DNA from 2 places in the Cobetia sp. BMC6 genome. Region 1 is predicted to be linked to the other one. Evidence: predicted binding sites of a transcription regulator. Region 1 holds the regulator's gene; the other holds the start of a gene.
What was found. Region 1 encodes LexA, which represses DNA repair genes until DNA is damaged. Its sites were predicted from a motif close to TACTGTNTANNTANACAGTA; they were not measured.

Region 1 (3,208 bases):
CCGCTGGGTCGTCGAGGACAAGCGCAAGGGAGCCAAGAGCTGATGAGCCAGCGTGCCCGTACCAATCAGCTGCTGTATCAGGCCGAGTTGCTGCTGGCCCAGTCAGCGGTCTCTGGCGACGATGAGCATGCCGTGGCGCGTCGCATGGCCGGTGAAGAGGGCGCGCTCGCCCTGCTGGAGCTGGCGCTGGCCTCATTGCTGGAAGAGTGTGCCGTGACGGCGCGCTGGCCGCAGGGGAGCTGGCGCGAGCGCTTGGCCACACCACCGACGCCCATTGCCGAGGTCGAGCAGCTGCGCAGCCTGCTGGAACGTCCTGACAGCTGGTTGTCTGAGCTGATCGCGGATGTGACTCGTCTGCATGAAGAGGGTGGCGTCGCTCGCCGCGAGGAATCGCGTTCGCGGGGTGATGGTCTGATCATCGCGGCAGCCTCGAGCGACTCGCTGGCCGAGCGTCTCAGCGCCGCCATCACGGCATTCAAGGCGCTGCTGCCGCAGCTGCGCGAATCGAGCGTCGAGTGGTAGGTCAAGGCGCTGATATGGCGCTGCACGCTGGTGATGACTGGCGCATGGCGATCGGGTGACGTTTCGCCTTCACGGGTGCTAGACTGATCGCATTGTGGCAAGCCCTGCACTCTCCGGTACGACCATGGCTCTGGCTGTGGTCGTACTTTTTTCTGCGTCGCTGATGGCAACGCGGTGCCGGGCTTGCCAGCCGTCGCGCTGACGATTACAACGACGCCGGTATCTCACGAGGTGCCGTGCAGGAGGAATGACGTGTCCGATCCCGCCGTACTTGAAATTGTGCAAATGGAAGATGGTGAAGTGATTCTGCGCGCCGCGGAAAGCGAAGGTGAGCCGCTGCTCAGCATTCGCATTTCAGACGAGGCCGCTGATCTGCTGCGTGACAATCGTTTCGAGGTCGCGCGTGAGATGATCGACCACGCCATCACCCGGACTCGCCTCTGGGATGGCGAAGAAGACGAGGATGAGCAGTCAGAAGGCATCGTGCACTGATGCATCGCTCGCGCTTCGCGCACAAAAAAACCCGCCTCGAGGCGGGTTTTTTTGTGCAATGCGTGCGGCTTTTCTGTTGCTTAAAGCGCAGCTGGTCAAGGACTCAGTGCAGGCCACCATCGCGGATGACGCCTACCCCGAGACCCTCGATCTCCAGGCTGTCCGTGCGCAGGTCGACCTTGATCGGTGAGAAGTCCTCGTTTTCGGCTTCCAGCCACACGTAGTGCCCGTCACGACGGAAGCGCTTGACGGTGACTTCATCTCCCAGGCGTGCCACCACGATCTGCCCGTCACGCACGCTGGTGGTGCGGTGCACGGCCAGCAGGTCGCCTTCCAGAATTCCCACATCCTTCATCGACACGCCGCGCACACGCAGCAGGTAGTCGGCAGCCGGCGAGAAGTAGTCGCTCGGCAGCGGGCAGTGACGGTCGATATGCTCGCTGGCAAGAATCGGGCTGCCGGCGGCCACTTCCCCGATCACCGGCAGACCATCGTTGGCGCTCTCGTCGACGTCAGCCAGCGACGGCACGCGAATGCCGCGTGAGGTGCCCGGCACCATCTCGATGGCGCCCTTGCGCTTGAGGGCACGCAGATGCTCCTCGGCGGCATTCGGCGAGCGGAAGCCCAGCGCCTGGGCGATTTCGGCCCGCGTCGGCGGGTAGCCAGAGGACTTGATGGTCTTGATGATGAAGTCGAAGACATCCTGCTGGCGCGGAGTAAGCGGCTGGGTCATGGCATTGCCTTTGGCCTGGGCGGCATCTTGAGCTGACGGCACGGGGTGTGCATCCATACAACTGTCATTGTATCCAGTCATGGCAGTCATGCAAGGCATCGTGGCTTGTGTGGAGGCCTCAAAGGGCAGGTAGTCGTCGAGATATCGCTGTCTGCCGACTTGGCTTGTCGATATCCAAGGCAAGCTGTCGAGAGGGCAATCCGGTGTGGCCCTGCGGGGTGGTCTGTCACCGAGCACGGCGAGTCCTTGAATCGGAACGGTCTGCATTGAAGGAATATCAGGCTCGACTAAACCTTTGGCGTTTGAAACGCGAGAGAATTGTCAGTCGTGACATGGCGCGCTAGAATCAAAGTGTTTCAAACGAATGTTCGCCGATGGCAGTGTTCGGATGTGTCGTGCTCACGTGTGCCGTGGTCAAACGAGCCGATATCGTACGTGGCCTTCCGGTGAACCTGCACCACCTCATGAGAGAGTCGCCGCGCGGCGCTTGCGTCGTGACCTACGACTCCAGTCCTCTTCTACCTGACAAGGGTTCCGCCCATGGCCCAGACCGATACCGTTACCCGCATCCTCGATACTGCCGAGGTGCTGTTCGCCGAGCGTGGTTTCGCCGAGACCTCACTGCGCAACATCACCAGCAAGGCCAAGGTCAATCTGGCGGCGGTGAACTACCACTTCGGGTCCAAGAAATCGCTGATCCAGGCGGTCTTCGCGCGCTATCTCGATCCATTCAGCGAGCGTTTCCACGCGGCGCTCGACAGTGTCGAGCAGCAATACGCCGGGCGTCAGGTGCCGCTTGAGGTCCTGCTGGAGGTGATGGCGCGTACCGTGCTGGAGGTGCCGGCCGAGCGCAACAGCCTGCGCACCTTCATGCGCCTGCTCGGGCTTGCCTACACTCAGGGTCAGGGCCATATGCGGCGCTATATCCGCGAGCATTACGGCACGGTCTTCAGCCGCTTCGCCGAGCTTCTGAAGCTTGCGACCCCTGATCTGCCGGACAACGAGCGCTTCTGGCGCCTGCACTTCATGCTCGGTAGCGTGATCTTCACCTTCTCGGGCCTGGATGCACTGCGGGATATCGAGGAGGCCGAGTATGGCCATCACACCACGGTGCGTGAGCTGATCCAGCACATGCGTCCGGTGGTGGTCGCGGCGATGGCAGCGCCGTTGCCGGCCTCGCTCGGGGATGGTGAGGCGGTCACCCAGGCGGCCAGCTGATGGCCTGCTGGGTAGCGGTGGATCTCTCGCGCCAGAGCCTTGAGATACGCAATGACGCGCCGAGTGGCAGTCGTGATGCGCCGCCCTGCGCGGCTGCCCCTGACGCGCTGGTGCACGCCTGCGCGATCTCCAGCGGCCTCAACGGTATCGGCGAGCTCGATGGCAGCGGTTGCACGCCAACCGGCTGGCATGTGATTCGTGCCGCCATCGGGGCGGGCAATCCGCGTGGCGCCGTCTATCGCG
Region 2 (3,208 bases), 240 kb from region 1:
GGGCTGCGTCTGGATCTCTCCAAGCAGCGCCTCAAGGGCGAGACCCTGGAGCTGCTGCTGGATCTGGCGCGCGAAACCGGCGTCGAGCAGGGCATCAAGCGCCTGCTGGCCGGTGAGCATGTCAATCGCTCCGAAGACCGTCCGGCGCTGCACGCCGCGCTGCGTCTGCCGCGCTCCGCCAGCCTCGAGGTGGATGGCGAGGATATCGTGCCGGCCATCCATGAGAGCCTCGAGCACCTGGCCGAGATGGTCGATACCTTCCACAGTGGCCAGTGGCGTGGCGCCACCGGCAAGCCGATCACCGATGTGGTCAACCTCGGGGTCGGTGGCTCGGACCTCGGCCCGCTGATGGTCTCCAGCGCCCTGAGCGATTGCCGCCCCAAGGACATCCACGAGATCGGCGTGCACTTTGCCTCGACCATGGATGGCTCCCAGCTGGCGGACTATCTGGAATCCTTCAGCCCGGAAACCACGCTGTTCATCCTGTCCTCCAAGTCATTCTCGACCATCGACACGCTATCCAATGCCCGCACCGCGCGCGACTGGCTGAAATCGCGTCTCGACCCGGAAGGGCGCCTGGAAGCGCTGATCAACCGTCAGCACTTCATCGGCGCTTCCGCAAAGCCGGAGAAGATGACCGAGTGGGGCATCGCGCCGGAACATCAGCTGCTGTTCTGGGATTGGGTCGGCGGCCGCTATTCGCTGTGGGGCACCATCGGCCTGCCCATCGCGCTCAACGTCGGCATGGAAAACTTCCGTCGTCTGCTGGCCGGGGCGCATGAGCTGGATGAGCACTTCCGCACCGCGCCGCTGGAAGACAATCTGCCGGTGCTGCTGGCGCTGGCGGGTATCTGGAACAACAACTTCCTCGATATCCGCGCCCACTCCATCCTGCCCTACGACGGTCGTCTGGAATACTTCGCCAGCTACCTCGAGCAGCTGGAGATGGAATCCAACGGCAAGTCAGTGACCAACGATGGCGAGATGATCGACTACTCGACCTGTCCGGTGCTGTGGGGCCAGCTGGGACCGAACGCCCAGCACGCCTTCTATCAGCTGCTGCACCAGGGCACCCAGGCGGTCGAGTGTGACTTCATCGCACCGATGTGTCGTTATGATCATGTCGAGGACGCCGAGACGCGCGCCCACCTCAAGGCACAACACCGCCTGACGCTGGCCAACTGCTTTGCCCAGTCACGTGTATTGATGCTTGGCGATGACGCCATCCCCGGTGATGAGGCGCAGCCGAACCACAAGCGCTACCGTGGCAATCAGCCGTCGACCACGCTATTGCTGGAAGCGCTGACACCGGAAACGCTGGGGGCGTTGATTGCGCTCTACGAGCAGAAGGTCTTCGTGCAGGCCACCATCTGGGATATCAACCCGTTCGATCAGTGGGGCGTGGAGCTGGGCAAGCAGATCGCCACCGCCACCGAAGCGACCATGACCACCGGCGAAGGCTTCGAGATGCTGGATGCCTCCAGCCGCGCGCTGATCGAAGCGGTGTGGGCAGCACAGGATCAGGACCCGCGCTGAACCCGCGGCGGATGTGAGTGAGGGGGGCGAGTGAGAGAGTGTGTGAGGGCATGCCGATATGCCGTGCAAGACGAGTGGCGGCGCCAGTCGCCGCTCTCTGTTGATTTATACAGTATTCTCGCTATCCTATAAGCGAATCAATCGTTTACACTAGACAGCACGACGCGGACCGTCGAAAACCCTGCTTCCAGCGCATGAACGCTCGAGAGATTCCTAGCCATCTTGAAGCGTGGGAGGGGCGGTGTCGCGGGCTGGCGTGTTGTCGGGAGTGCTGATGGCCAATTCCCTCTTTCCGTCAGATACGGCAGCGATGCACACCACCGCGCCCGTCAAGGGGCTGCTGTACCTGCACGGCTTCAATTCGGCCAGTTGTTCGCCCAAGGCGCGCTTGATGCAGCGCGCGGCAGAGCAGTTCGGCCTGCCGTGCGTGATGCCGGATATCCCTCCGGCGCCCGATGCGGGTCAGGCGGCGGTCAACGCAGCCTATCTCACGCTGTGTGAGCGCCTGGCGCTGGACCCCGCAGACCCCGCCTGTGATGACGCCATCATGGTGATCGGCAGTTCCATGGGCGGTTTTCTGGCCACCTGGCTGGTCGCGCGTGAGGCCGCACGCCTCGAAGGGCCGGCTGGTCCCTCCCAGAGCGTCTTGCGTCTGGGGCCACGCAGTGTGCTGATCAATCCGGCCGTGCGTCCCGCGCGACTGGTCAGCGAATGGCTCGGCTCGGTGCATGCCAATCCCTATACCGGCGTGACGTTTACCGTCACCGAGGATTTCGGCCCCGGGCTGCTTGCATTGGAAGCGGAGCCTGTCACGGCGCAGCGCACCCTGGTGCTGTTGGCGACGGCCGATGAGACATTGGATGTCAATGATGCCGCAGGGCTCTATCAGGGAAGCCGCTTGATCATCACGCCGGGTGGCGATCACGGTTTTGCGCAGTTGGCGGAATATCTGCCGGCGATCATGGCGCATGGCGGACACCGGCTGGCCCCCGCCACCGCAGCGGCGATGCATGTCGCGCCGGACTAGCAGGTCACGTGTGTGGTGCTTTCTGCCAGACCCGCCGCCACCCGCCACGACCTGGCTGGACACGGCATCTCCTGGCATGACATGGATTGCCACGACATGGATCGCCACGATACGGATTGGCACGACATGGCAGGGCGTTTGATGCTGAACGCCAGGCGCCGGTCTCTCATTTTTCAGGAATTCGTTGTTCGTCTCGCGCACGTGAAATGGCGAGTCGGATGGCGGACGTCAACACCAAGGACACAAGGCTGCGATGAGTCAGTACAGCGCCAGTTCCATTGAGGTCCTCTCCGGCCTCGAACCGGTCCGCAAGCGGCCCGGCATGTATACCGACACTTCTCGGCCCAACCACCTGGCGCAGGAAGTCATCGACAACTCCGTCGATGAGGCGCTGGCGGGGCACGCGAAGGAAATCCGCGTGCGCCTGCTCGAGAATGGCGGTATCGAGGTCGGCGATGACGGTCGTGGCATGCCCACCGACATCCACCCCGAGCATGGCGTGACCGGCATCGAGCTGATCCTCACCAAGCTGCACGCGGGGGGCAAGTTCTCCCAGGACAGCTATCGCTTCTCCGGCGGCCTGCACGGCGTGGGCGTCTCGGTGGTCAATGCGCTGTCGACGCGTCTGGAAGTGGAAGTGTGCCG

Region 2: a site for LexA is predicted at 1,632-1,651, ahead of MKZ40_RS06500 (YqiA/YcfP family alpha/beta fold hydrolase). Genes of this name have one in related genera too.

Annotation. Positions count from the first base shown of each region.
Region 1 is NZ_JAKUMF010000002.1:291,463-294,670, forward strand. It holds gene topA (type I DNA topoisomerase) at 1-43, shown strand, start outside; gene MKZ40_RS05490 (DUF6586 family protein) at 43-522, shown strand; gene MKZ40_RS05495 (hypothetical protein) at 775-1,014, shown strand; gene lexA (transcriptional repressor LexA) at 1,118-1,747, opposite strand; gene MKZ40_RS05505 (TetR/AcrR family transcriptional regulator) at 2,288-2,965, shown strand; gene MKZ40_RS05510 (L,D-transpeptidase) at 2,965-3,208, shown strand, end outside.
Region 2 is NZ_JAKUMF010000002.1:531,214-534,421, forward strand. It holds gene pgi (glucose-6-phosphate isomerase) at 1-1,536, shown strand, start outside; gene MKZ40_RS06500 (YqiA/YcfP family alpha/beta fold hydrolase) at 1,811-2,563, shown strand; gene parE (DNA topoisomerase IV subunit B) at 2,817-3,208, shown strand, end outside.